One region of the Serratia sp. CoH_122_TC_1 genome, then DNA from elsewhere that is predicted to be linked to it. Evidence: riboswitches for the same ligand, from Rfam matches in the RefSeq annotation. Region 1 holds a riboswitch; the other holds the start of a gene.

Region 1 (14,927 bases):
TATGCTCACCCTGAACCGCAGTCACTGAATGGTTCACTCAAAACGTTTTCAATCCAACATCTCAAGGCCGCAGGCCACGAAGTTAAGGTGTCTGATCTGTACGCCATGCAGTGGAAAGCCACGCTTGACGCAGACGACAGTACAGCAGAACCCGGTGCGCGTTTTGATCCCTCCAGGGATTCTCAACATGCGTTTGCTCAAGGCCTGCAGAGTATGGACATCACACTTGAGCAGGAAAAACTGCGCTGGGCAGATACCGTTATCCTGCAGTTTCCACTGTGGTGGTTCTCAATGCCGGCGATCCTTAAAGGCTGGGTTGAGCGCGTCTATGCGTTTGGATTTGCCTATGGCGTGGGAGAACACTCCGACTCACGTTGGGGAGATCGTTACGGTGAAGGAACCCTGGCTGGCAAACGCGCAATGTTGATTGTGACGACTGGGGGATGGGAGTCTCATTACGCGGCTCGGGGTATCAACGGCCCGATCGATGACATTCTGTTCCCTATTCAGCATGGGATTTTGCATTACCCGGGCTTCGACGTGTTACCCCCCTTCGTCATTTATCGTACCGGCCGAATCGACGAGGCTCGATTTGCCCAGATTAGCCACGCGCTGGGGCAACGTCTGGACAACTTAGGGCAAACCGCTCCCATTCCTTTCCGCCGTCAGAATGCCGGTGAATATGATATCCCGGCATTAACGCTGAAACCCGACATTGCCCCTGAGCGGGTGGGGTTTAGTGCGCACATCGAATCGTGATCACGTGCACCCTATTTAGGGTACTGTGCATCGTATATTACGCCATATGAGCAATAAATGACCGATAGCCCGTAGCGCTGCGGGTAATGTCGTTATTATTCAATTTATCCGCAGCAACATCCGATGCCGACTCTGTTCCGTAGAACGCATAATACGCACTATATTTCGCACTTACATAGTTAATGGTTATTTCAAATGGCCGTAAGACGTCGTCCAGTGCATATTTATAGCGCCCCGAGGTTGAATAGTCCTGCTCCCTGATACCGGCGGTCACTGCTAATGCGACTTTACGATCCTTCATCTTATAACCGCTGCCGGATCCATAGGCCCAGCCGTAGGTGAGCACATCGTCAAGCCACTTCTTCAGCAACGGCGGTGAGCTGAACCAGTAAACCGGAAACTGCAACACGATTTTTTCATGTGCTTCAATAAGTTGCTGTTCTTTCTCAACGTTAATCTTCCAGTCGGGGTAAGCATTATATAATTCATGAACGGTATAGAGTTCAGGATATTTACGTAACTCCGTCAGCCAGGCCTTATTTATCACTGAACTCTCTATATCAGGATGTGCAACCACCACCAGCGTTTTCATTTGATTTATTCCTTTGGATTAGTTCACTGGGGGTATCATATGTTATGCTTTTTTAATGTAAAGTACGCACCTTAACGATATATACTAACCCGCAGGATAGTATCAAATGCCAAATAACGAAATATGCAGCCCGACAGGCGTTAGCCTTGAAGAGACCGGATATGGCTATACGCTGTCGGTGATCAGCGGGAAATATAAAATGATAATTATGTATTGGCTTGCGCAGTATAAGCCGGTTCTCAGGTTCAATGAGCTCCAACGCTGTATTGGCACTATTTCGTATAAAACGCTCAGTGCGACGCTAAAAGAGATGGAAAAAGACGGTATTATCTCCAGAAAGGAATATCCTCAGATCCCCCCCAAAGTTGAGTACAGCCTTTCAGCACGTGGACGCTCATTGATCCCTATCATCGATCTACTCTGTGCTTGGGGAGAGGAACACCGCGAGCCTCCTAAGAACGGCGAATAAATCGCTGTTCCGTCATCTGCTGCCCCCATTGTGTACCCGGTTGTTCATCTGTAAGCACAAAACCGACGCCTTCATACAGGTGCCGGGCAGCATCCAGTCCTTTGAACGTCCAAAGGTGTGTTTCATCAAAGCCTTGCTCGTCACAAAAACTAACGGCATGGTTCAAAAGCTGACGGCCAACACCACGACCGCGTAAACTGTCATCAATAATGAAAGCGCGCAAATGAGCGCGGTTATCCCCCAAGCTTTCACCATCAATGGAAACAGAACCAACGATACGATCCCCGCTCAATGCGGACCAGGTTTGGTTCTGTGGGTGTGACAGTCGGTTCGCGAGCTCGGACAGCATCGAACCGACGGTAGCTTCAAAGAAGGCACCGAACCCCACCGCACGTGAATAATATTGCATGTGCATTTCCAGCGCTCTGCCGACAAATCCGGGCAGATAACCGCTCACGATCTCGATAGGCGGAACAGCAACCGATGCTTCACCCAAGCGATGTGCCCGCAATGCAGCGGCATAATGCTGTAAACCCTCGGCAATGCCGGCACTGGCCCCAACCGGTAGCTTTTCCAGGGCGTTAAGTACCTGATGTTCGGCAAATCTATTGATCCCTGCCAGGGTCTTGCGCCCTTTTTCCGTTAACCGCAGTATCTTTTCTCGTGCGTCCCGCTCACTGGGCTGTGTGATCAGTTCTCCGGTTTTGATCAACTTGTTCAACATGCGGCTGACGCTGGATTTCTCCAGATTGAGTACGCTACACAGTTCTGCCGCAGTATCTACATGCCGATCCCCGATTTCAATCAATGCATGCACGGCTGAAGGCGGCAGATCTGTCCCTGCAAGGGTACTGCCCATAAAACCCAATTCACGCACTAAGTGGCGGGATGCATCCCTGATGGGGTGTAAATACGGACTGGATTGCGTTATCGACATGATTGGTACTCTGATATGGTTGTATTGTACAACCATATCAGAGTTATTCAGGAATTCAAACAGCCGCTACGGCCGGAGAAAAAAATACACACGCAGTTATTCTGGCGCTGAGGACAGGGGTAAAGACGCTGATTCAGGCGCAATCCCCCCTAAATATTAGGCGACGCCCTCGCCTTTTTTTAGCTCTTTCAGGTATTTGTACACTGTCGCACGGCCGAGGGATAACACGTTGGCGATATAATCGGCGGCACTTTTGGCTTTAAAGGCGCCTTCTTTATATAAATCGATCACCAGCTGCTTTTTCTGCTCGCGGGTTAAAGACCCCAGCGATGTGTTTTGTTGACGAATCCACTCGTGCAGGAAGGTATTGATCTTCTCCTGCCAGTCATCTTTGAACAACTGTTGCGGCTGAGGCTGTAAGCGCGTGACCGACAAAAACATATCCAGTGCATTCCTGGCGTCCTCAAACATGGCGGTGCTCAGATTGATGCACAAGAGATAACGGGGGGATCCGTGCTCATCCCGGGCGGCAATACTCACCGAGCGCATTTTTTTGCCGTCCCAATTGAGCTTTTCGTATGGGCCAGTGACCTGACCATCACTGTCGAGTTCAAAATCTTCCAGACCGGCGTCATCACCTGGTTTGCGTTTTGACAGATTATTGGCAAGGTAGGCAATTTTGTTGGTTGAGACATCGTGTATCACCACTTCCACGTTAGGAAAAAACAGCGCAGCGATGCCGTCAGCGACTGACTGCAATAATTCAAGTTGGGACGTGGATTTCAACACGTTGCTCTTTCTCCGTAGCGATTATGCCATGATGACAGTGGTCAATTTCTATCATCCGGTCAGCCGCTTAGCATACCTTAGTTGCCATTGAATGCCGAGCAAGAGAGCGGTATTCCTCCCTTGGCTCACCGCTGCGGTGATGAAACATGTTGAACCCGAGGCGGTACAATACCCCCTGCCTTTTTGTTAACGGAAAGTGAATATCGTCACGAATCATAAAACGGTGGCGCGAACAGCGCTATAGCCTACATTTTGCGTGAACTGTCCGTTAATGGCATAAGATTTTTAATATATCAGCCAGTTGAGGCTATTTTCGCTTAATAAAAATACGATGGCAGGCCGTGTTTACATGAATTCCACTCAGCCGTCAGGAAACGGCATTGTCAACATGATGGTTAAATAAAATGAAACTTTTTGATCACATTCAAGCTTCTGACAAATAGATAAAGGCAAAAATTATGCGTTTTTTGTGCATAAAGTATGAATACCTCGCCGAACCTCCTGACAAAAGTAATTAACTATTCATTTTTACGGCTCAAAACCCGCTGGCAACCGGCTTCCAGCCCGATGAGGGGGGGCTAACAAGCGGCATTTTTAATGGTAAATTTAGCGTCGCAAAAGTGTTATGCACTTAGTAATCCACGGTTAAACAAAATAAATACCTCTATATAAAAAAGGTTGGTTATGGAAAAGCTATCCTACGCTTCAGAAAGCAGCACAACGGCCTGGGCCACCTATCTGCAACAAATCGACCGCGTTGCGCCTTACCTCGGTGATCTGTCGCGTTGGGTCGATACCCTGCGTCACCCTAAGCGTGCGCTAATTGTCGACATCCCTCTGCAGATGGACGACGGTTCGATCCGCCACTTCGAAGGTTTCCGCGTTCAGCACAACCTGTCGCGCGGCCCGGGTAAAGGCGGGATCCGCTACCACCCAGACGTTGACCTCGATGAAGTTATGGCGCTGTCAGCCTGGATGACCATCAAATGTGCGGCAGTCAACCTGCCATACGGTGGTGCCAAGGGGGGGATCCGCGTCGATCCTTTCAAACTGTCTGAAGGCGAGCTGGAAAGATTGACCCGCCGCTACACCAGCGAAATCGGCTTTATCATCGGTCCACAGAAAGATATCCCTGCACCAGACGTGGGTACCAACTCTAAAGTGATGGCCTGGATGATGGATACCTACTCCATGAACCACGGCACCACTATCACCGGCGTAGTCACCGGCAAACCTATCCATCTGGGCGGGTCTCTGGGGCGTGAAAAAGCGACGGGTCGCGGTGTGTTCGTGACAGGTTGTGAAGTGGCCAAGCGTTTGGGCGTGCAAATCGAAGGTGCCAAAGTTGCGGTTCAAGGCTTTGGTAACGTAGGTAGCGAAGCAGCCCGCCTGTTTGTTGGTATCGGCGCGCGTGTGGTGGTTATTCAGGACCACTCGGCAACGCTGTTCAACGCTAACGGCATCGATCTGGCTGCATTGACCGAATGGCAAGCCAAGAACAAGCAGATCGCCGGTTTCCCTGGCGCGAGTGAGATCGAAAGCGAAGCATTCTGGTCTGTTGATATGGACATTCTGATCCCCGCGGCGCTGGAAGGCCAGATTACCCGTCAACGTGCAGAAATTCTCACTGCCAAGCTGGTTCTGGAAGGCGCTAACGGCCCAACCTACCCAGATGCGGACGACGTTCTGCGTTCACGCAACATTACCGTTGTACCTGACGTTATCTGTAACGCCGGCGGCGTAACCGTGAGTTACTTCGAGTGGGTACAGGACATGGCCAGCTACTTCTGGAGCGAGAGCGAGATCAACGAGCGTATGGACAAAATCATGACCGACGCTATGGTCCACGTTTGGAACAAGTCAGAAGAGAAAGAGTGCAGCCTGCGCACCGCGGCTTATATCGTCGCTTGTGAGCGCATCCTGACCGCCCGTAAAGAGCGTGGCATTTACCCAGGTTAATGCATTATTCATCCCGGCTTGCTTTGCAGGCCGGGATATTTCCCTTCCCTCCCCGCGTTAAACCGTTTCACGACCTTTCCAGTGCCGACCTTCGTTTCAGGCGAACAGCGTTTCTTCAATATAGATTCATTCGCGCCCTGCACGCGCCACCGACGACGCCAGCGCAACCGGGCAAAACCGATTGCGCTGCGCCGGTTCGATTCAATGTGAGGATTCGTTGATGCCACCGGCGATCACCGACATGCCGCCGTACCCGACCATCAGCGCGTATTGAATCACGCTTTCAATCAGTTTGGCCCGAGGATCCTTGGTCACGGCGATAGGAAACTCGAGTATACCGCCGAAATTAAAGGCAAAGTTTGCGATAGACTCCGGGATCAATGATTTATAGCTGGTGTTCCACTTCTCATGATTTTCAATAATATTCATGATAACCGGCACATTCCAGACCAGATTGATCACCGACTCCACACCGGCAGATATCGTAGTGGCCAGATGTCCCGTTGGCAACGTCGCAAGACGGATGTTAACGAACCCTTTGACAATACTTATCCCGGTCAGCGTATTGTTCATTTGTTGCCACCAGGTGGCGGTCTGCGCATTGATCAATGTCGCCAGATTGGGGGAAACATAAGACACATTGGCAATCGCCCCCACCAAAGCCAAAGTTTTTGGCCAACTAGCCGCGAAACTGCCATCGCCTTCCTCAGTCACGCGTTGCAGTGAAAGGACCACCACCAGTCCTACGCTGCCTGCTAAGGCAAAGAAAGCGGAGACCAGACCAAACACCTTCAGACGTGCATCATCCAGTACCGGCGTTTCAGCAGCGCGATATCGGTTGGCACCAGGCAGCGAAGAGGACGCCAGCGTGAAGAACTGTTGGCGGACCTGTTCAAAATCTTCGGCCTCCAGTAATCCTTGAGTGAATGCATCCCCTTGCGGGAAGGGAGCAGCGCCAAGGGCGATTTTACCGACCAGGGTGGCCGGGATGGCGGCGATAAAACAGAACAGGTCCAAGAAGGAAAGTTCGTCGCCGGTTAATTCTTTGTATAACCAGGAAATCACGGGAATATCAAGAGACGCGTCCAGTAAGCTCAGAAAACCCTCAGCCAATTGAACAAACACATCGATAGCAGCAAGCAGAATGTTCTCCGTGGTTTGCAGTAGGGTATCAACAATAATCGCGGTGAATTTCTGTATGATCTGAGTCACCGACAACGTATCAAACTGGCCGATAATATCCGTTTGGATCGCGTTATAGGCGCCCACTAACGTGGCCTCTTCGCTATCAAGCAAGTTAAGCAGGTCTTGAAAAATCGCCTGATCCACCGAAGGGGAGCTGAATGTCGAACTCGCGCTCGACATATTGCCTTGATAATGGTGTAAACCGAGCTGAGCCGGCGCGCTGTTTTGCCCATCCAACGGTGGATTTACGGCGCTGGTGCCAGCCGGCGTTTGGTTAAACCCCGGAATATCCGCCCATCTATTGATATCGTTTTGCAACGCGAGAAAAACCGCAGACACTTCCGTCTTGAGGCCACTCAAGCTGTTCACGCTTTGCTTCACCCATTGGGTAAACACGTTTTTCATCACGCGATGGGTAATAAGGATATCCTTGAATTCGAACAGGAACTCCAGGAACTGGATCAAGTCCGTAATAGCCGTTTTGATGGCGTTAAAGACCCAAACCGCAGCCTCCACCACTTTTTCAGCAGCGTCCAGTACCGCCGCGTAGACCTTCCCGGCAATCCTGGCAATGAAGTTCCACGTTTTGCTTGCGGCATCCTCAATGATTTGAATAACGGCTTCCACTCCCGACGCCAACCAACTGAAAAGATCACCGATGTCGACCCACAGGGCATCTATCCCATCGACGCTCAATGTGGACGATGTAGGCGACATTTGTTGCGCCAATGCCGTTTTCTGCAAAGCGGCAGTGCCCAATGTGCCGTAAACCTCGCCTAACTGACTATTTGATGCGGCAACACTTTGCAGTTCCGCATTGGAGACGCCGGCACCGATCAAGGGGCTGGACGAGCCGTCAGCATGGGTAATGGTGGCCTGCTTCAGGCTGTCGACGCTATTAAGTTGCGCGATTTTCCGCATCGGTTTGTCCATCGGGTCCACCAGCGTGGCTGGCCCATTGGCGGGTAATACGCTCAATCGGGTCCCGGTCAGGCCGTTTATCCATTCAATGACGGTTATGCTGCCAAACTCATCGGTATTTATCTGAATGCCGGCGGCATCAATAATATAATACAAATGATTGATATAGACGCCGACTCTGGAACCGGCGCTGATGGAGACCCTCTCCCCTGCAAGCGGTTGGTTATTCTCATCGCTGACCTGGATCCGGGTGGTATAGGAGCTGTACTTTTGGGTATCTTTAATATCCGGCGAAGGCAGCGTAATACTCTGTGACGTCCACAGCGTATTGTCGGTCGATTTCACCCATTTATTCAACAGATTGCCCGCTACCGTGAAGAAGGTGTTGCCGTCGTCCACCCGATTCAGATAAGGCGAGAACTGATCGACCGCAGTGACGATCGGCAATGGATAGCTCCATGCTGAAGGCGATGCCAGCTCTTGACCCAGTGGGCAGCGAAGGTAAAAAATCTCGTCGCTGCCATTCAATCCCCAGACAACGGACATATTGTTGGACTGCGCAGCGTACATTTTTCTCACGCCGTTAAATAGGTTGCTTTGCGCCAGTAAAACACCCATGGCGCCATCCGTCTGATTATCACTCGCAAAGCAGTAAAGCCCACCGTTGCTGCAAACATACAGATCGCTGGACATATTAGGTTTACGGCAGGAGGCAATGCTGTCGGCAATCAGGTTGCCGGGGAGTGATAAACGGGCCGAAAGCGCCGGTATATCAGGGTTGAACACATTGTACAGCGGCTGGAAAATCAACTGCGGGTTACCGTCGACCTGTCCGGCAGTATACAACCCATCGATGGTCGGTTGGTGAGGGCTACCGGACAAATACTGGCGGCCCAAACAGCTACTGTAGCTGCCGGCCTCCAAATCTATCGACACATCGTGCGGCATCCAGGCGGGCGTACCCAAGGTGTTGATGTAATAGCGGGAAATCAGATGCTCAGCGCTGCTGGGATCCCTTAATATATCGACAACGATATATTGTTTGTTGTTAAGGGTCTCGCTCAGAAAAACGCCGGCAATAGTGATGTTCTTTGCCGGGTTATCAAACGGATACTGAACCCACACCGGTTTTTTTAACCAATCGGTATCGGCGTTGGAATTGCCCAGGCTCAGAAACAAATGATCGTTTACGCCGTCATTAAGCACCATCGCCAGGCCAACGGTGCCATCAACCACACTTTGCCCCGCATCGAACATTTTACAAACAATGTTACTCTGCCCGGGAAAACTCTGCGCAATCTGCCCGGCGCTGATGTTGTTTTTTTCCCAACCGGTATCGTGTTTTATCGTCTCTTCGGTTGCGTAAAACGCGCCGTCCGAACCCACTGAAAACAAAAGCGAGTTGCCACTGCGGGTTTGGAGAGCTTCAAACTGCTTCTCCGGCGACATCAGTAACGTCTGTTTGTAATTTTTCATCAACTCTACCGAGACTTCTACTTTTGGCGTAGTCATATTATTTACCTTCTCAGAATTTAGCCGGCTTAATCGACTTGGCTGTCAGTCCTGGTTGAACATACGAAATATGTGAAACCAGGTCCTGATTGTTAGAAAAATCTACGTCTTTGAAGGTAAATGTTTTGCCTCCAGGGAAAACGAAACGCTGGGCAACGTTTAACGGCATACTGTGGAATCCGGTCTGAGAAAAACTGCCGGCCCAGTCGGCAACATCACTAACCAGATCATTAAGACCGGTAAAGAGTTCAATAAACCAGTTGGTGCTCGGTGTAGCATCGGAATTGTCGACAGGTACTGAAATCAGACTGGCTGATAAATGCCCTTCTTGGTCGATAGCCAATGTATAGGTATCTGTAATTGTCTTGTTTATTGCCTTCCAGCTTTCCGAGGACTGCAGGGATCGAATATAGACCGACACGACAAATTTCTGCTCAACGACAATGGTATTGCCGGTAAAGGTAACGGTAGCATTGTATGTCGTACCCAATGTCATCTCGCCCATGTCGCCGCCAAGCCCTGCGTCATCATTGTCGGAAGAGCTGTAGGAATAGGTTAAAATAGTACTCCCCGTCGCCGGAATATCGACGGTCGGCATTTGATAAGGGGTCATGGACCAACTGTAATTGATCGTCGTATCAAGAAAACCGGAAAGCCAGACTCTCACCCAGGCCTTATAACAGTTTGCTGATACGTAATTGGATAGCTGACTTTTAAAATAATTTGCGAAGGTATTCCTGTTTATGGCAATAACACCGTCAAAACTGGACTCTTCGGCAGGTTCGACCCAATTCCAGGAGAAAGGTACCGCCGGTGGAAGGCTGTTTCCATTGACTTCACACAGATAATTAAGCGTATTTAAATCATTAGTGCTGGTACTGCTCGGTGTATAGGGGCTGACCTCAAGTTCCATTTTAGTCAACTTTAGGGTCGACGGATTGTTGTCGGGCGTGTTCTGTACGATAGAGTAATTCAACACAGGTTGGGCATTGGCTTTCATTGCCGTGAAATAAGCCCCTAAAAACACTTCGGATAATACCGTGTAGGCCGGTGTGCCTGGCGTAACACCACTGATCGTTGGCGTTGACTCCAGCGCTGCGTTATCTAAATCAAAAAACAGTTGCTGTACGCTGAAAGCATCCGGTCCCAGATTGTTAAGCTGTTCCTGAACGTCCGGCGGCAGATCGGCATTATCCATAATTTGTTTTAATGAAACGAGAGAGGTAAAAAGCCAGGGCGAATTGGTAGGTTGTGTGGCACTGAAAAAACTGGTCAGGCCATGCCTGCCAAAGTTGCAGGTCACGACCGTAAACTGCGCGCAAATAAGATTGAAAATGACTGATTGGCTAGTGGGTTGCAGCGTAACGATATCAGGAATTGCATTAGGCTCTATGTCGGCAGGAATACCTATAGCAGCCTCAAAGGCAAAATAGAAATTGCTGTTATTAATATTTTCTATTTCAGGTGTCATGGGGTCTCCCTGACTCCAACTTGGCACGGTTAGCGGATCGGTTCCCTGAGTTTGCTGCAAGAGTTCATCTCGGGATATAGCTACCGGCTGGCCTTGATCGTCTTGATTCCAATACATCTTTACCGTGGGGAAGACGGAATTGTATAAATATTCTTTCATCGTTCCATTAATACTGGCCTGAGAAGTGGCTACGACAAAGTCATAACCATAGTGAGAGTCTGATAAATTAGATTGATTTGCACTCATGATAAAACGCCTCCTCGTTGCCTACTGAGTAAGCAAAGATATCGTTAAGTTATATTTAGCTGCGCAATAAAACTCCTGAGTTTTAAATTACCTAAAAAATCCACACTGAATACCCGCAAGCGCGAACAAACAAGCAAGTATCATTACTGTTATTAAGCACGGAATTATTGCTCAGAAAAATTGGCAATATATTCCCACGAGTTGGTTTATGAACCCGTTACGTATCGATAAATATGGCTCGGCATACGCACACCCGCTAATACATGCAAGTAATATACATTGTTAGCAGGTTAATAATAATGCATTGTAATGGCTGTGCTTTGTTTTCGACACGAATTTTCCGCGAGAAAAATTAACACGCCACAAACCTATTTCCAGCAGAAATTTTAATATAGGATACCAGTAGGTATATGCAAGTAACCTGACTGATATAAATATCCTGCATTAAAAATAACAAGACTAACAACATGATTATGTTGTTAGATTTAATTTATTTATCTTATTGAAAGAAATTTTTCATCAAAAAGCCCTTAATCAATACCTGTTAAGTTGCTTTCATGATGCGAGTAAAATAATACCTATCACCGCAGGCCGTTTCCAGGCGTATCGACGCGATACCGCAGAGAAGGCAAGCCACTGCCTTGATTCTGGTTCGCGCTCCCTGCCCGCATAAGCTATATGTTAGGGATCCTTTCCCCCTCCGGAGAACGTCCTCATGAGTAAGAAAAAGATCCTGATGCTGGTCGGCGACTATGCCGAAGATTATGAAACTATGGTGCCGTTTCAGGCATTACAGATGATTGGTCACCAGGTTGATGCGGTTTGCCCCGACAAAGTTAAAGGCGACTACATCATGACGGCGATCCATGATTTTGACGGTGCGCAAACCTACAGTGAAAAACCCGGCCATCGCTTTACTTTGAATGCAGACTTTTCAACCGCGAAAGAAGAAAACTATGACGCCTTGTTGATCCCCGGCGGCAGAGCCCCTGAGTATCTGCGCTTGAATCCGCAGGTTATCAAACTGGTACAGGCCTTTGATGCGGCACGTAAACCGATCGCCGCCGTTTGCCACGGCCCCCAGCTGTTGGCCGCTGCCGGCGTTTTAAAAGGGAGAACCTGTAGTGCCTACCCGGCCTGTGCCCCAGAAGTGCAGTTGGCCGGCGGTCACTATGCGGATATCGGAATCGATCAAGCCCACGTCGACGGTAATCTGGTCACGGCCCCGGCATGGCCTGCACATCCGCAATGGTTGGCAAAATTCGCGGAAATATTGCAACAATAGAGTTACAACGTCACATATACGCCTATCGGTCTTTTATCGGTTAGCGTTACCGCACTCTTACAGTACCCTGGCAAGGATTGCTTGCGGTTGGGGTAAATACCGAGAGTCATCAAGACAGGGGCGACATCAGGGCCATCACAGGCTTCCCCGTCGCCCTGCTTCTCAGTCAGAATAAAGCACCTACACGCCATGCTCCGGGGGGCGCTTGAAAAAATTTTCTACCTGCTCCGACGATTTTGAAAAGGGAATAGCAGACTGAACTTTTGTTGCACACATTGTGATTTTCACCTATGCTTTTTGCCAAGGTGATGGTGTTCCACCTTTCCCAACCGCCGGACTGTCCAGTTCGGATGATGACGCCTGATATACATTTTTGCTTTTATCCTTAGGCACGTATGTCAGGTACCGTTATGAAAAAAATTAGCGTTTTCTTCTTCATTCGTTTCTCTTCTGATACCTCAGAGGAGACGGCAAGATGATCTACGTCTTTGGCCATCAAAATCCCGACAGTGACAGTATCTGTAGCACTCTTGTGACCGCGGACTGGCTAAACATGCTTGGGAAGGCCGCAACTGCATTCCGACTCGGTGAAATCACCGCTGAAACTGCGTTCATTCTGCAGCAAGCCGGTGTTGAGCCCCCTCCACTATTGATCGAAGATCTGAATGGTAAACCGGTCTGGCTGGTCGACTTTACCGATGCGGAACAAGGCCCCCTTTCTTTAGCTCTCAGTAATATTATCGGCATCATTGACCACCACCGGCTAGGCACTGTCATGACGCAAAATCCTCCCGACGTTTGGATACGGTCTGTCGGATGCAGTGCCACAATCATCTGGCAAATCCTTGCCCGTGAGAGCCAACTGCCTATATCCAAAGCTCAGGCGACCCTGATGCTAGGAGCCATTTTGAGTGATACTGTCGCCCTCAGTTCACCGACCACTACCCTCCATGATATTGCCGCCATAGAGGCTTTAATCCCCATCAGCAAGCTTAACTATGACGCCTTTGTTAAGGGCTTGCTGGCCGCTAAAACCGATATCCAAGGGAAAAATCCCCATACTCTTCTCATGAGAGATGCCAAACGCTACCAAATTGACGGCCTGTCGGTGTTACTTTCACAAATTGAAATCGCAGCCATGTCTGAAGTAGAAACCCTTCTTCCAGACCTTATTGCCGCGCTTGAGAAGGAAGGTCATTCCGGCGATGTCGATATAGCAATAATGGCTTTCACGGATATTTTTCAAAAAAACTCAACGTTATATTTCTCAGAAAATAATGCACTCAACTTCACCTGTTTGTCCTTGCCGGGGGTTATCAGTAGGAAAAAAGACATCCTCCCCTGGCTGACGAGGGCTATATCAAGGTTATCGAGGTAGTCAATGCCAATGTATAAACATGCTCTCTTATTGATCAGCGATGAGTCTGACGGACAACGTCTACTCCAAAGTGTTGCTCACCGTCTTCAGGAACAAGGAACGGCTATCACCCTTGGACACCTCACTTCGGATTACCGTGAACTCGATATTGCCTCTGATTCTTTAACAAAAGACCGCCAGTCTGCCAACGTTATCGCGGCAAAAGCCATGTTAAGCAGGCTAGTGGTATCAGCCGGCTTCCCTGTTGATGTAAAAGAAATTGTCACGATCGATCGATTCCAAGACGTCGATATCTGCATCACTGACACAGGTGTTGATCTGGTCATTCTGGGCCATAAAAACAGGCTGTTTGGGATGTTCTCATCACATTCCATTGCGTTTATTAACCGCCTGACCGTCGATGTGTTGATTAAACATATTTCTACTCACTGATATACGAGGTTTATATGAGCTTTATTATTGAGAAGATTGTTGCCCGAGAAATTCTGGACTCCCGAGGTAACCCGACCGTTGAAGTCGATGTCATTACCCCCTGCGGCACCTTTGCAAGAGCCTCTGTACCTTCCGGAGCCAGTACGGGTTCCCGTGAGGCCATCGAGCGGCGCGATAATGATAAAACTCGCTTTGGAGGAAAAGGCGTCCTCAACGCAGTCGAAACTATTAACACCAAGATTAATGACAGCCTTAAAGGGCATGATGTACGCGATCAGCGTGGCATAGATGACATTATGATTGCTCTGGATGGAACGGATAACAAGGAACATCTGGGTGCAAATGCTATTTTGGGCGTGTCATTGGCGGTAGCACGACTCGCCGCGCAGTTATGCCATACGCCTTTGTACCGCTATCTTGGCGGTATTGGGGCAAATCTCCTCCCTGTGCCGTGCATGAATATCATCAACGGGGGGGTTCATGCCCGTGGACAAGGTGCTGATTTTCAGGAGTACATGATTGCGCCTTACGGAGCACCGACATTCAGGGAGGCCATGCGCTGGGGTAGCGAAGTCTATCATTCACTCCGCCAAGTCCTTCTTGAAAAGGGGCTGTCGACAGGTGTGGGAGATGAAGGTGGCTTTGCACCTGCCGTTTCTTCTAATCGTGAGCCCCTGGAATTGATTGTTCTGGCGATTGAGCAAGCGGGTTATCGCCCAGGCGAAGATATTGTCATTTGTATGGATCCTGCCTCTAGCGAGTTTTATCGTAACGGCAAATATCACTTGCACACAGAGAATACCGAGCTTACTTCGCAGGAGATGACGAACTATTACCAGACATTGGTTAAAAACTTCCCGATTGTTTTGATTGAAGATGGCCTCGCTGAGGATGATTGGACAGGATGGAAAATTCTCCACGATACATTGGGAGACCAGGTAGAACTGGTAGGTGACGACATATTCGTGACCAACGTGAAGTATATTCAGCGC
Region 2 (14,927 bases), on a different contig from region 1:
CAGCAGAACAGCAAGGTGGCAAATAATACCCTCCTTTATTTTATGGTTTTTGTGTTAATGCTGTCTGACATGGGTTTGCGCTATGCTGATAGATATCTCTGGGTATTATTGTCGGGCGAGCTGCCATTTATTTCGTTTTGAATTGTCTCTATTTTTTACGTTAAGGTCCGGTTGTCATGTCTTCCTCATTATGTTTGTCGGGGGAATATGCGTAGAATTTCTCTGGTTATTATCAATATATGGGTAAGGCGATGAACGCCAGAATAAACACCAAACATAGCCTGCCTGCCGCCGTCCAGTTGATCACACTTTTTCTGCTGGCATTTTTACTTTCACTGCTGGGTATTTTTACTCGCCCAATAGGCTCACTTTCCCTGTTTTGGCCGGTGAATGCGATTTTGCTCGGCCTGTTATTACGCAAGCCTGCTTATGCCACCCCGGCGGGGTGGGTCATCACCTATCTTGGGATGATTGCGGCTGATTTAGCTAATGGTGAAAGCCTGTCACTGGCTATGTGGCTTAATGCTTGCAACATGTCGCTGATTGGTACCGGTTATGCCGTAATGCTGATGCTGCCGAAGTCGCAGCGCCGGATGGGTAAACCTCAGGCAATACTGTATATGTTTACCGCTAGCCTGAGCGGGGCGGCCGTGGCTTCAACTTTGTCGATATTGCGTAACGAAAGCCTGTACAACAACACGGCGGTGATCGCCTGGCTGGCGTGGTTCAGCGAACAATTCTCAACCAATTTACTGTTATTGCCGGTGCTGCTGGCGGCACCGCGGCTCAAGCAACTGCTGCGAATGCAGATCAACTACCGACTGCGTGGCAGTATGCCGCTGTTTGCCCTGTTGTTTTCGTTGGCGTTCAGTGTGTATATCGGTGGGCCGGGCGCCATTGCCTTCCCTATCCCGGCGTTGTTGTGGTGCGCGGTGCGTTACCAGCTGTTCACTGTGACCTTGCTGACACTGCTGACGGGCATGACCGAGATCAGCAGCATCTCCGCCAACCTGATGCTGTATGAAACGCCGAACAACCACAATGCGTTTCTCGATACGCTGATGTCGGCCCGCCTGGGGATCGCCATGTTGGTTATGGGGCCGCTGATCCTGGCGAGTTCGATCGCCGTTAATCGCAAGCTACTCCGGCGGCTGGAGCACAGTGCTAATCACGACTTCCTTACCGGGGTACTGGCGCGTAACGCACTGACGCGCAAGGCGGGCGAGTTGTTGGAGCATAAACATAAGTCGAAAGAGGCGGTGTCGCTGCTGCTGATCGATATCGACCATTTCAAGCAAATTAACGACACTTACGGCCATTTGGTTGGCGATCAGGTATTGGCTTCCTTTGCGCATGTCGTTCGGCGCGAGCTGCGTCACGATCAGCTCTTTGGCCGCTTGGGTGGGGAAGAGTTTGCCATCATGCTGCCGCGTGCGCTGGCGGCGCAAGGGTTGGCTTTGGGGGAGCATTTGCGGCAATTGGTAGAAAAGGCTGATGTGTATCCCAGAGGGAAAACGCCGTTAAACATTACCATCAGCGTCGGTGTTGCCAGTTTGGCGATGAACGAAGTGAAGTCGCTGGAACAGCTCATGAATATGGCTGACATCGCGCTTTATCGCGCCAAATCGCAGGGGCGTAACCGTGTTGAGTCGTTTAATGTGGTCAGTGGCAACAGTGTTGGCCACATTATGTTCAAGTAGGTTTTTTAGTTCTGTTTGGGTTCAAATTCCGTGCCGCAGTTTGGGCAGATCAGCATGACATTTTTTCGTAGCGTGGCGCATTTTTGGGTGGTGACGTAAGCGCATTTAGGGCAGGCGATTTTAGTCGAGCGGTTAATGAAGCTTTTAACACTACTGGTATCAGACATAATGAATGGCCTGTGTCAGGTGAAAACCCACGCTAACACAGGTGATATCAAATTGCTTTGAATGTTTTATCCCCGTCGCCTTTCAAGCTGCAGCGGTCCCGCAGTTACTGTAGGGGGCGAATATATTCGCCCCGACTAATGCGGGCGCAGCATGCAGCGCCCCTACCATACCTGGGGATGTACAAATGCCGCGAGAGCATGGACGCGCTAGAGCGGCCAACTCGAAATTCATAGGGTATATGCGGCTGGCGGGGGTTGTGATTACAGGCTTTTCAGCACTTTCAGCGTTTCATCCATGTCGATCTCGTGCTCCGAGAAAGTGTAGGTGTCGTTCTGGAACGTGGTGATTGTCAGCATACGCAGCGTCTGCATGGTTTGCGCCGCATCTTCGGACTGCGGACGAATGCGATTCATCAACAGGCCTACAGACAGCACCGTGTTTTCTTTATCCACGTCCGCTTTCACCGGCACTTCTTTGGTGAAGGTGTTGAAGGATTTAATGCTGGTGATTTTGATTCTTTCGTTGGCGATGATGATGTACTTGCTCGATGCCAGTACCTTGACCGCAAACGCCGAAGGGCCCTTGGTATTGTTGGTCGGCTCGAAAGTCACCGCCGCGTTTTTCTTGATCAGCTCCGGATTCTGCACTTTAATCACGTGAAAATAACGATTTTCCCCGTTCTCATCGGTAATAAAGCCGAAGCCTTTGTCTTCAAAAAAAGTCGTTATCTTGCCGTTCATCATCATTCTCATAAAGTCGTTCAATACAGTGCTTATGATAGCGCGGAATGCCTTGCAGTGACAGATTGTGTGCCCAGCATTTGATAATGCAATAACGGCATTTAGCGGGTTTCTGCCCGCATGCTATTTTCAGCCTGACGTTATTCATTTCTGACAAGGAAAATAGATGGGAATTAAACGGCTAAATCATGCGGTTCTGTATGTCAGCGACGTGCAGCAGAGCGCGGATTTTTACCATCAGGTTCTGGGTTTTAAGCTTAAAGCCACCGATAACCCTGACAAAGCAGTGTTTACCCAAGCCGCTGATTCAGAAAACGATCACGACCTGGCGTTGTTCAGCAAGAATCTGGGGCAGCAGCGAGCGGGGGTATTTCGTGCGAACGGTGAACCACCGGCGGAAAATGAGCCACCGGCCGGGCTGTACCATTTGGCGTGGGAAGTCGATAGCCTGGAAGAACTGGAGCGCATTCGCGATCAGTTGGCACAACGCGGTATTCTTGGGCTTGAGGAAGACCATGGCGTGCATAAGAGTATTTATGGCCACGATCCGGACGGGTTGCTGTTTGAAGTGACCTGGTTTATTCCGGCTGCGTTGCTGACGGAACAAGATCGTAACCAGCGGGGTATCAAACCGCTGGATTTCGATGCCGAAAAATGCCGTTTCGCAGTGGCATGAATAAGTGGGGCGCGTTTTGCGCCCCACCGGTTACAGCACCTTGTTGAGAAAATTGATGGTGCGATGATGCTGTGGATGGTTCAGTACTCGACGCGCATCGCCCTGTTCGACAACCTTTCCATCGACCATAAACACAATCTGATCCGCTGCCTCGCGCGCAAAGCCAATCTCATGGGTTACCACCACCAGCGTTACGCCCAGATCCGCCAGTCCTTTGATCACATCCAAGACTTCCCCAACCAGCTCTGGATCGAGTGCGGAAGTGGGTTCATCAAATAGAATGACTTTGGGGTTTAATGCCAGTGCGCGGGCAATGGCGATGCGCTGTTGTTGACCGCCGGACAAATGGCGTGGGTAAGCGTCGGCTTTGTGGCGCAGACCGACAGTGTCCAGCAGCTGATAGGCGACGTCTCTGGCCTGTGCTCGCGAGTAAATTTTATGGACTACCGGCGCTTCAGTGATGTTCTCCAGTACCGTTAGGTGAGGGAACAGATTGAAGTTTTGGAATACATAGCCGACATTGATGCGCTGTTTGAGAATGGCATTCTCTTTTAGCTCATACAGCTTGTCCCCCTTGCGGCGATAGCCAACGTAATCACCGTCGATACGGATAAACCCTTCGTCGACGCGCTCCAGGTGGTTAATAGCGCGAAGCAGCGTAGATTTTCCTGAACCTGATGGCCCGAGAATCACCGTGACGGTACCCGGTTGCAACGTTAGGCTGACGTCGTCCAGAGCCTTGTGCTTACCGAAAAACTTGCTCACGTTACTGATTTCAATCAGGCCACGTGCGGGCACTGGCGCGATGCTGCGGACCGACGCTTCTTCGTGCAGGGCATAATAATCAATGGCTTCGGACATGGGATTCTCCTAACGTTTTAACCAGCCAGTCAGTTTCTGCCATGGCGTTGGCGGCAGTTCGCGCACCGCGCCACGGGCGAAATAGCGCTCAATGTAATACTGGATGACTGACAGCGCCGTGGTAATGAACAGGTACCAGATGGTGGCGACCATCAGCAGCGGAATGACCTGCTGGGTGCGGTTATAGATAACCTGGATGGTGTAAAACAGCTCTGGCAGTGCCAGCACGTAGACAATGGACGTTCCCTTCGCCAGGCTGATGATTTCGTTGAAGCCCGTCGGGATGATGGAGCGCAGCGCCTGTGGCAAAATAATACGGAAAGTACGGCGGTAGCCTGGCAGGCCGAGTGCGGCAGCAGCTTCATGCTGGCCGTACTCCACGCCAATAATGCCGCCGCGGATGATTTCTGCGGTATAGGCAGATTGGACCAGCGTGAGCCCGAGTACGGCGACGGAAAATTGGCTGAGGATATCAATGGTCGGGTAGCTGGCGAACACCACGGAAGTAAAGGGGATCCCCAGTGAGATGGCATCATACAGGTAGGAGAAGTTATACAGGATGATCAACACCAGAATCAGGGGGAGCGAACGGAACAGCCAGATGTATCCCCATGCCAGGGACGCCAACAGGTAAGATCGCGACAGTCGCGCCAACGCCAGCAGGGTGCCAAGGATGATGCTGAACAGGGTGCCGAGCAACGTCAGTAGCAGAGTCTGCCCCAAGCCCGACAACACTGCAGGTGCAAAGAACCATTCGGCAAATACACCCCATTCCCAGCGCTCGTTATCCGCGACTGACTGCACAATAGCCGCCAGAATAAAGACCGAAAACAGCGCGCCTACCAGCCGGAACGGGTAGCGTGCGGGCACCACTTTTAAGACTTCTTGTTTGGACATTACGGGTCTCCTGAAACAGAAAAAGGGGGAGCTTTAGGCAATCTTCCTTTCGGGTGCACAACAGAGCGCATCCGCTGTTATCAGGCTTTTACGAAACGGTAGCCGGCCGTCATAAGGCGGGCGGCTGTAGACTTCGCTGTCGATCGTGGTGTCGAACTGTGGTTGATAGCCATTGCTTAAATACAAGCCCACGGCCTCAGGCTGACGAAAACCGGTGGTAAGATAGAGTTGGCGATAGCCTTGTTCCCCCGCCAGCGTTTCCAACTGCTGCAAAACCCGTTGTGCCAAGCCCTGGCGGCGCAGATCGGCCCGCGTCCAAATGCGTTTGAGTTCAGCGGTTTGTTGATCGTAGCGTTTGAACGCCCCCATGGCGATCGGTTCCTCTGCGCGAAGCAGCACGATAAAGGCGCCCTGTGGGGGGGCGTACAGGCTCAATGGTTCCTGTTCTTGGTCACCAAAATAGTCGCCATAGCGTTGGCGGTACTCACCGAACAACCCTGCGATTACCGGCTCGATCAGCGGGTCGTCCGGCAGCGTTTGGATAAAAACGTCATTTGCCATCGGTAGGCTCCTCATCAGCCAGGTCATTGCGTAAATTGGTTGAGTGGCTGTTTCAGACCAAGGTGCTCGCGCAGCGTATCGCCGCTGTAATCGCTGCGGAACAGGCCGCGTTGCTGCAGGATCGGCACCACGCGATCCACAAAGTGGCCGAATGAATTTGGCGTGCCGCCGCTGATGATGAAGCCGTCGGCGGCATGGGTGTCGAACCAGTTTTGCAGGCCGTCCGCCACCGCTTCTGGCGTACCGCCAAATACTGGGCGCGGTGAAGCCGCCTCCAGCGCGACTTCACGCAGCGTCAGGTTACGTTCGCGAGCATTGCGCTTGATGGTGTCGGTGGTGCTGCGGAAACTGTTTTGTCCGAGTTCACCAATATCCGGGAACGGCGCATCCAGAGGGTGGCGGGAGAAGTCATAGTGTTCAAAGTAGCGCCCAAGGTAGTTGAGTGCGTTTTCGATGCTGACCAGACGTGCGGTTTCCCAATACTGACGCTCCACGTCTTCATGGTCGTCTCCGACGATCACGCTGACACCCTGGAAGATCCGCAGGTCATCCGGTTCGCGCCCTTGCTCTACCAGCTGTTTTTTGACGTCACGATAAAACGTCTGAGCTTGTTGTTGGGTATCATGGTGGGTGAAGATCGCGTCGGCGTGTTTGGCTGCTAATTGCTTGCCGTCTTCCGAGGCGCCCGCCTGGAACAGGATCGGGCGGCCTTGTGGTGTACGACCAATATTCAGTGGCCCCTGTACCGAGAAAAACTCACCCTGGTGATTCAGGGTATGGAGTTTATCGGCACGGAAGAATTCGCCGCTGTGTTTGTTGCGCACAAAGGCGTCGGCTTCCCACGAGTCCCACAATCCTTTGGTGACGTCGAGGTATTCACTGGCAATGCGGTAGCGCAGGCTGTGCTCGGGGTGCTCTGTACGTGAGAAGTTCTTTGCCGATCCTTCCAGCGGCGAAGTCACCACGTTCCAGCCTGCACGGCCTTTGCTCAGGTGATCGAGGCTGGCGAATTGGCGTGCAACGGTAAAGGGATCGCTGTACGAAGTTGATAGGGTGCCCACTAACCCAATTTTACGCGTGGCGGCAGAGAGGGCGGCAAGCAGGGTTAGCGGTTCAAAACGATTGAGAAAATGCGGAATGGATTTCTCATTGATATATAAACCGTCGGCCACAAACACGAAATCTAATTTACCCTGTTCGGCTTTCTTTGCCGTGGCAATATTAAAATCGAGATTAATGCTGGCATCGGCAGTGGCATCGGGATGCCGCCAGGCAGACATATTTCCTGATGCGCCATGCAAAATGGCGCCAAGGCGCAATTGTCGTTGATTCTTCGCACTGTTGCTCATTGCTATCACCCTGTTAAGTGCCCCTGTGGCGCTATCTCTAGAGCACCACTATTGATGAGCAACATCAGGATGTAAAACAACAAAACAGCATATTCAAATGTTGAAAATAGCAAATATAACAGCGCAAAAATAATAAGCCGCAGCGCAGAATACACTGCGCTGCGGCTTATTCCTGGGTGAGTTTTTACACCTTGCTGGTGGCTTTTTCTGGTGCGGTAGCTAATTGTTGCAGAGTGCGTTCTGCCAACAGGTCGAAATATTGTGACGCAGGGAAAATGGCCTGTTCATCCGGGTTAAAGCGCGGATGATGCAGACCGAACTCACTGGCTGAGCCGATACTGACGAAGACGCCCGGTACGTGGTGCAGATAAAGGGCGAAGTCTTCACCGCCCATTTGCAATTCGGCTTCTTCTACCCGGTAGCCTGCTTCAGCAGCGACCGTTTTACTGAACGTTGCCCAGCGCGCGTCATTCACGACGGCAGGTGGACCGGCCTGCCAGCGCAGTTCCGCTTCTGCGCCAAGCGAAGCGGCTACGCCATTAATCACCTGGCGGATTTTATCCGGTACCTGTCGGCGTACTTTATCGCTATGGGTACGCACTGTACCTTCCAGTTCCACGGTTTGTGGCAGGACGTTCCAGGTATTGCCGCCCTCAATGCGCGTAACGCTGACGACCAGCGATTCCAGCGAGCTAAAGCTACGGCTGGGCACGGTTTGCAGCGCGTTGACAATCTGGCTGGCGGTCACAATGGTGTCGACGCCTTGCTCCGGTTTGGCGGCGTGAGCACCCTTGCCGGTGATCAGGATCTGGAAGCGATCAACGTTTGCGTAAAACGCACCTGCCCGGGTAGCAAAGGTGCCGGTCGGCAGTTCCGGTGCATTGTGCAAGCCGAACACGGCGGCTACGTTATCCAACGCGCCAGCGTCGATCAGGTGTTGAGCACCGTTAAAGGTTTCTTCTGCCGGCTGAAAGAAAATACGAACCGTACCGGGCAGGGTGGCCTCACGTGCTTTCAACAAGTGTGCGGCACCAAGCATGACCGAGGTATGAAAATCATGCCCACAGGCGTGCATCACACCGCTGTTTTGCGAACTGAACGGCACGCCGGAAATTTCCTCGATCGGCAGGGCGTCAATGTCACCGCGCAGCGCAATGATTGGCCCCTTTCCACTGCCGATTTCGGCCACTACGCCGGTCTTCAGCCCCAGCGGTAAAATACGGATACCGGCCTCTTCCAGCCAGCGGGTGAGGCGGGCGGTAGTAGCAAACTCGTGATTGGACAGCTCAGGGTTCTGATGCAGTTCACGGCGGTAGGCGACGATTTTTTCGGCCAGTTGGCGGGTCATAGTCTTGGCTCACAGTGGTTAGTAAGCTTTAACCCTAGTGCAGGGCAGCCGGAAGCAAAAAGACTATCTGGTTATATTTCATAGCGATTGTGTCTGCATCACGGTGGCAACGTGCGTTGACTGTTCGTGAAACAGGCGTTCGGTCGTTGTTCGCCAGGGTTTAAAGAGGATCGGACTGCTCAATGCGGTAATGGCCAAGAGGACACAGGCTTTACACCGTTCGAGATGGATTTTTTCACTTTTTATCGATTTTATGTGATCCAGGTTGTGGACAAAATCCCGTCTAATTGCTGTACTGTACTGGACACACGTTTTGTGTCTTACATTCACGTTAAAGGTAAGTTTGATGTCTAAGATTAAAGGTAGCGTTAAGTGGTTTAATGAATCCAAGGGCTTCGGCTTCATTACTCCGGAAGATGGCAGCAAGGACGTTTTCGTTCACTTCTCTGCTATCGCTAGCAATGGTTTCAAAACTCTTGCTGAAGGCCAGCGTGTAGAATTTGAAATCACGAACGGTGCCAAAGGGCCATCTGCTGCTAACGTTATCGCTATCTAAGCTACAGTAGCCGAAATTCTTAAAACCCGCTCCTTGAGCGGGTTTTTTATTATTATTTTTCGGTAACTCAAGCCGGTTGTTTACGTACCAGTAAGCTAAACAGCAGGATGGCAATGGCGTAACAGCCAACAATCGTCAGTGCCATCGACACGCTGGAAGTACCGCCCAACCCGGTGAGTGGCACACTGCATGCCCCGAGCGCAAACATGCTCACGCCGATCAACGCAGATGCGCTCCCCGCCTTGTCCCCCTGGCTTTGCATCGCTAAAGATGATGCTGTCGGGCCGACAATCCCGATCACCGCTACCGAGAAGAACAGTGGCACCATCAACAGTCCTAGCGGTGCGTGCAAACCGGCAGCCACCAGCAACAGCAGCGATGAGATAGCCGCTAATGTTAAGCCGCCTTTCAGTACCTTTCTTTCACCAAAATGCATGCTTAGACGGCTGGCGACTTGCGCAGAAATGATCAACCCAACGCCATTGACGGCAAAGCACAGGCTGAACATTTGTGGGCTGAGGCCATAAATCTGCTGTAATACGAAGGGAGATGCGCCGATGTAGGCGAACATGCCGGCCATGACAAAGCCTTGCGTCAGGCACAGGCCCATGAATTGGCGCTGAGTGAGCAACCCCCCCAAAGATTGCAACATTGCCAAGATCCCACCCTGGCTACGACGCTCCGCGGGCAGTGATTCGTGCAGTTTCAGGCTGGCGAGAGTAAACAGCAGTACCGCGATGGCCGCCAACGCGCCGAAAATGCCACGCCAGTCCATAAACTGCAGCATCGCGCCACCCAATACAGGTGCAATGATCGGTGCCAGGCCGTTGACCAGCATCAGCAGGGCGAAGAAGCGCGTGAGTTCGTGCCCGGAATAGAGATCGCGGGCGATGGCGCGGGAGATAACGGCACCACCTGCCCCTGCTAACCCTTGTAACAGCCGGGCTATCAGTAACTGGTCGATGTTGGGTGCCAGAGCACACCACAGGGAAGCAACCAACAGCAGTACCAGAGAAAGCAGCAGCGGACGCATGCGGCCAAGTTTGTCGCTGTAGGGGCCAAAAATCAGCTGACCGACCCCCAGCCCGAGCAGACCGGCAGTGAGGCTGAGCTGTGCCGTGGATGTTGACGTATTCAACTCTCCGGCCATTTCCGGCAGGGCAGGTAAGTAAAGATCGATGCACAGCGGCCCCAGTGAGGCAAGCAGGCCAAGTACGAGTGCGTACACCAGACGTTGTCTGGCTATGTGTCTGGTCATGAGGATTATGGTTTCCTGAACAGGTGAGAGATAGCTTGCTGGTATAGGCCGCTGAGCAGGCTGATATCGGCTTTTTGGGTGGTAAGAATGCGATAGCCGGTACCTTCGCTTAATACGGCAATAAACTCTACCCTGGCGGCGATCTCCTGCTCGCTGAAGTGCGGGTAGATCCGCTGTAGGTTCTGGCAAACATGGTGGAATAACCGTGTTTCCGCATCGCTGAGCATTTTCGCCACGCTCGGGTTACGTGTGGCCTCGGCAGTAACCTCCAACATCAACATGTGGTCGGTTTCGCTTTCACCGGGTTGTTGAAACAGGGTGCGTGCTGCCAAAGTGCCGGCGATCAGGTTGATATGATCGCCGAGATCCTCGAGCCGCCGCATTTTACTGGTGATGATACGATTAACGATCTCTTCGATGATCGCATCTTTGTTGTCGAAGTAGCGATAGATCTGGCCGACGCTCAGTTGGGAGTTTTGTGCGATTTCCGCCATGCTGGCGGCGTGAAAACCGTGCTGGCGAAAACAGAGTTTTGCTGCGTCGACAATCTGGTCGCGGCGAGCCTGTACTTTAGCCTGCCTGCTGTCGCTGGTGGATATCATGTCCCGATCCTTTGCCAAGAGAAATGCGTTTCACTTTCTGGGTGTGAACGTTCATTCTCAATTGTAATGCAACAACGGCAATAGGCAATATCACAACTGTAAAGGTCGGTGTCGGGGCGCTGAACGTCAGGCGAACAGATAAACCTTGATGAAGGTGCCAACAATCAGCAGGCACAGCAGAGTTGCGGTAACTTCAGTGGCGGTTCTTGGCAGACTAAACATCTGAGTTCTCATCCAGTGGGGGATACTGGATGAGATTATGGGCTGGGCAGATTAAGGAAACATTAAGGCAACGAAATTAGCTCATTGCCCATTAATCCAAATGACCAGCATAAACGCCAGCAGGGTCATCGCCAGCGAGCCCGCCAGGTTGAGTAACATATTGGCCAGAGCCCAGGCGAAACGCCCATCTTGCAGCAAATAGACCACTTCCAGCGAAAAGGTGGAGAAGGTGGTCAAACCGCCGCAGAAACCGGTGGTAATCAGCAGCTTCCAGGTAGGATCCAGATGCGTCATTCGAGAGAAAATGGCGATAGCGGCGCCGATGATAAAACCCCCCAGCAAATTCACCGCCAGAGTACCCAGGGGGATATGGGCATTCAGCGGGTTCATCTTCATACTGATGGCCCAGCGCAGTACGCTGCCCACACCGCCGCCAATAAAAACTGCCAGTAAAGAACTCAACATGGTCAAAACTGCCTTTCATTAAATGGGAAGTCAAACTCAGAAAGGTCCAGGCACAATGCTACGTACCCCTCTGAGAGGTTACGTAGACATCATCAGCCTGTGAAGGCGGTTATGGAGGAATGTCATCTCCGTGATTCGACGCCGCTGTTTTTGCCGCGCTGGTGGGATCTTACACCCAGCGCCGACGGTTTTGTAGTATCAAAAGTGACGTGGAAAGCAGAAATTGTCACTCTTGGTATTAATGATTGGGCACCGCGAGTTCCAGGCGATTGCGGCCGTTGTTCTTCGCACGATACAACGCGTTGTCAGCGGCTTTTAACCAGTCCAGATAGCCGGTCATTTCACCGTGATAATCGGCGATGCCGGCGCTGATATTCAATCTTAGCTGTGGCGCCTCACGGAAAATAATGTCGTTCAGCCGCTCCTGAATGCGTACCAGCGCAATACTGGCTTGTTCAGCGCTGGTGTTTGGCAACACGGCTCCAAACTCATCCCCGCCGTAGCGCCCAACAATATCCACTGCACGTAATCCAATTAACAGCTCTTCGGCCAACACCGCCAGGGCCTCGTCCCCCAGCGCATGCCCGAAGGTGTCGTTGATGGTTTTGAAACGATCGATATCCATCAAAATCAGTGTTGCGCTGTGCTGATAGCGCCGGCAACTGTCAAATTGGTGATGGAGCAAATGTTCCCAATGACGGCGGTTATACAGCCCTGTCAGGCCGTCACGCATGCTGATACGCAGCAGTTCCTGTTTTTTCTCCGCCAGCCGTTTGGCGGTGCGGTACGTCACCAGCCCCAAGAGCGTGGGGTAGAGATAGATCATCGGCAGGCACAGATAGATCTGCAGCGCTGTGCTTTGTGGTTGAAAGGGAAAACCCAGCACGGCACCGATCGCCAGGGCACTGAACACTTGCACGGCCAATCCTTTGAGGAACAGTGATTTTCCGGCGGAGGCAATGTTGTTCATGCCCATCATCGACAGGATAACGACTGACGGTAAGGCATTGAATGCCATCATCGCCACCCACAGCCCACCAAAAAATGAATCGATCAGCAGGTTGCGGATCTCAGCCTTGAAAGGCATAGCGGAACGACGTGCCCATTGGTAGGCAAGGTGTGGCCAGATAAAACCGTGGAGAACCAGCAGGCCCCATATCCAAGGAGACGTCTGCTGTGAATAAAGCACCGAGAATACACAGATAAAACCGACCCCAAGGCCGACAATGCGAGGCAGATAGGTGCGTCTGGCGAAGCTGAGGCCGGAACGTCTGGTATCAATGACTGAAGGCGTGTACATCCGGCAACTCCACAGTAAGTAGAATGACAGCGTAGCATGCAGCTAAGAAACTCAGAATAGTCTGATTAATGTTCAATGCATTTAAAATAGCATCTTGGCTCAAGATCTCACTCTGTTACATGTTGATGTTGTTTTGGCTCAGGGAAAGTAGGTAAATATTATCAGGCAAGCTTTGTTGTTTCGCTGCGTCCGCAGCGCTATATGAATAAGAAGGTGAGTATGGAAGGTCTCAGTATTACCAAACTTCTGGTGATTGCGGTGTTGATCATTTTGCTGTTCGGTACCAGCAAGCTGCGTTCTTTGGGCGCAGATTTAGGCGCTGCGCTGAAAGGCTTTAAAAAGGCGGTCGGTGATGATACGACACCGCCAGCAGCGAACACCGCTGAAAGCCAGTCCAACCCGCAGAGCGTGGAAAAGAAAGACCAGTAATTACGCTTTTGGTTGGGCAATAAAAAACGGATGCCGCAAGGACATCCGTTTTTTGGCGTTTCCGTGATGAGAAACGTAACAATTCATTGCTGCGATTACTTCACTTCCATCCCTTTTGCCTGCAAATCGGCATGGTAGGATGAACGAACAAACGGACCGCATGCGGCATGGGTGAAGCCCATCGCCATCGCTTCTTCTTTCATTTCGTCGAACTCTGCCGGGCTGACGTAACGCTGTACTGGCAGGTGATGACGGCTTGGCTGCAGATACTGGCCCAGAGTCAGCATGGTCACACCATGGCGACGCAGATCGCGCATCACTTCAACGATTTCCGCATTGGTTTCACCCAGACCGACCATCAGGCCTGATTTGGTTGGGATGTGAGGATGTGCTTCTTTAAAGCGTTCCAGCAGCTTCAGTGACCACTCGTAGTTAGCGCCCGGACGAACCTGACGATAGACGCGCGGTACGTTTTCCAGGTTGTGGTTGAACACGTCTGGTGGCGTTTCGGTCAGGATTTCCAGTGCGCGATCCATACGGCCACGGAAGTCCGGTACCAGGGTTTCAATCTTGATAGTCGGGTTCTTGGCGCGGATGGCGGCGATACAATCGGCAAAGTGCTGAGCACCGCCGTCACGTAGATCGTCGCGGTCAACCGAGGTAATGACCACATAACGCAGGCCCATATCGGCGATGGTCTGAGCCAGTTTCTCCGGCTCGTTAGCATCCGGGGCAACAGGGCGGCCGTGTGCCACGTCGCAGAATGGGCAGCGGCGGGTACAGATAGCGCCCAGGATCATAAAGGTGGCCGTACCGTGGTTGAAGCACTCAGACAGGTTCGGGCAAGAAGCTTCTTCGCACACCGAATGCAGACCGTTTTTACGCATTGCGGCTTTAATGCCTTGAATGCGGGTAGAGTCGGCAGGGAGTTTGATTTTCATCCACTCGGGTTTACGCAACAGCTCCTGCCGTTCGGTGACCACCGTTTTAATCGGGATCAACGCCATTTTGTCTGCATCGCGGTATTTGACGCCGCGTTCCATCTGAATTGGTTTACTCATAATCGTGCAGGTTCCAGTTACGAAGCTCGACCTTCGGGTAGCCGAGTAAATGAACAAATTCCTGTACCAGGACTGGGTGTACGTCTTCAATACCAACGCCAGGCACAACCGCGCTGACCTGTGTCATCTGCATGCCGGCGTAACCACAAGGGTTGATACGCTGGAAGGGGGTAAGATCCATGGCGACATTCAGGGCTAAGCCGTGGAATGAACTGCCTTTGCGGATCCTCAAACCCAACGAACAAATTTTTTGCTCCCCCACGTAAACACCGGGCGCATCCGGACGGGCGCGTGACGCGATGTTGAAATGGGCAAGGGTATTAATAACGGTATCTTCAATAGCCGTGACCAGCTGCCGAACGCCAACCTTGTTGCGTTTCAGATCAACCATCACATACATCACCTGCTGCCCCGGGCCGTGATAGGTCACCTGGCCGCCGCGATCGCTCTGAATCACCGGAATGTCACCCGGCATTAACAGATGCTCGGCTTTACCGGCTTGGCCTTGGGTAAACACCGGCTGATGCTGAACCAGCCACAGCTCATCTGGCGTGGTCTCGATTCGGCGATCGGTGAAGTTGTGCATGGCTAGGGATACAGGCTCGTAGGGCTGCAACCCCAGCTGACGCAAAATGATCTTGTCTGGTTGCAAAAGAGTCATCGCCAGGTTACAGAAGTGGTAATGCCATTATACCGGGCGCTCTGGCCCGCGACCAGCATTTCGCTGACCAAAA

What was found. A riboswitch is a leader RNA that binds a small molecule or an ion and turns the genes downstream of it on or off. The one in region 1 is predicted to bind fluoride.
Region 2: it holds a riboswitch for fluoride, as region 1 does, so the genes downstream of both, crcB (fluoride efflux transporter CrcB) here and AC2FC2_RS11800 (DHHA2 domain-containing protein) in region 1, are expected to answer to the same signal.

The regions. Positions count from the first base shown of each region.
Region 1 is NZ_JBXWLA010000008.1:22,410-37,336, forward strand. Features, by position in the region: gene AC2FC2_RS11755 (NAD(P)H-dependent oxidoreductase) at 1-759, shown strand, start outside; gene AC2FC2_RS11760 (NAD(P)H-dependent oxidoreductase) at 797-1,351, opposite strand; gene AC2FC2_RS11765 (winged helix-turn-helix transcriptional regulator) at 1,458-1,820, shown strand; gene AC2FC2_RS11770 (bifunctional helix-turn-helix transcriptional regulator/GNAT family N-acetyltransferase) at 1,804-2,757, opposite strand; gene AC2FC2_RS11775 (helix-turn-helix transcriptional regulator) at 2,914-3,546, opposite strand; gene AC2FC2_RS11780 (Glu/Leu/Phe/Val family dehydrogenase) at 4,231-5,505, shown strand; gene AC2FC2_RS11785 (hypothetical protein) at 5,707-9,123, opposite strand; gene AC2FC2_RS11790 (hypothetical protein) at 9,137-10,840, opposite strand; gene AC2FC2_RS11795 (DJ-1/PfpI family protein) at 11,556-12,125, shown strand; fluoride riboswitch at 12,421-12,495, shown strand; gene AC2FC2_RS11800 (DHHA2 domain-containing protein) at 12,601-13,503, shown strand; gene AC2FC2_RS11805 (universal stress protein) at 13,507-13,935, shown strand; gene eno (phosphopyruvate hydratase) at 13,950-14,927, shown strand, end outside.
Region 2 is NZ_JBXWLA010000015.1:95,788-110,714, reverse strand. Features, by position in the region: gene AC2FC2_RS19060 (GGDEF domain-containing protein) at 252-1,700, shown strand; gene AC2FC2_RS19055 (YnfU family zinc-binding protein) at 1,706-1,867, opposite strand; gene AC2FC2_RS19050 (cold-shock protein) at 2,129-2,608, opposite strand; gene AC2FC2_RS19045 (VOC family protein) at 2,775-3,284, shown strand; gene AC2FC2_RS19040 (amino acid ABC transporter ATP-binding protein) at 3,315-4,145, opposite strand; gene AC2FC2_RS19035 (amino acid ABC transporter permease) at 4,155-5,042, opposite strand; gene AC2FC2_RS19030 (GNAT family N-acetyltransferase) at 5,076-5,603, opposite strand; gene AC2FC2_RS19025 (LLM class flavin-dependent oxidoreductase) at 5,627-6,952, opposite strand; gene AC2FC2_RS19020 (M20 peptidase aminoacylase family protein) at 7,137-8,300, opposite strand; gene cspE (transcription antiterminator/RNA stability regulator CspE) at 8,647-8,856, shown strand; gene AC2FC2_RS19010 (multidrug effflux MFS transporter) at 8,924-10,114, opposite strand; gene AC2FC2_RS19005 (TetR/AcrR family transcriptional regulator) at 10,120-10,716, opposite strand; gene crcB (fluoride efflux transporter CrcB) at 11,020-11,403, opposite strand; fluoride riboswitch at 11,480-11,542, opposite strand; gene AC2FC2_RS18995 (diguanylate cyclase) at 11,642-12,703, opposite strand; gene tatA (Sec-independent protein translocase subunit TatA) at 12,923-13,132, shown strand; gene lipA (lipoyl synthase) at 13,228-14,193, opposite strand; gene lipB (lipoyl(octanoyl) transferase LipB) at 14,186-14,854, opposite strand.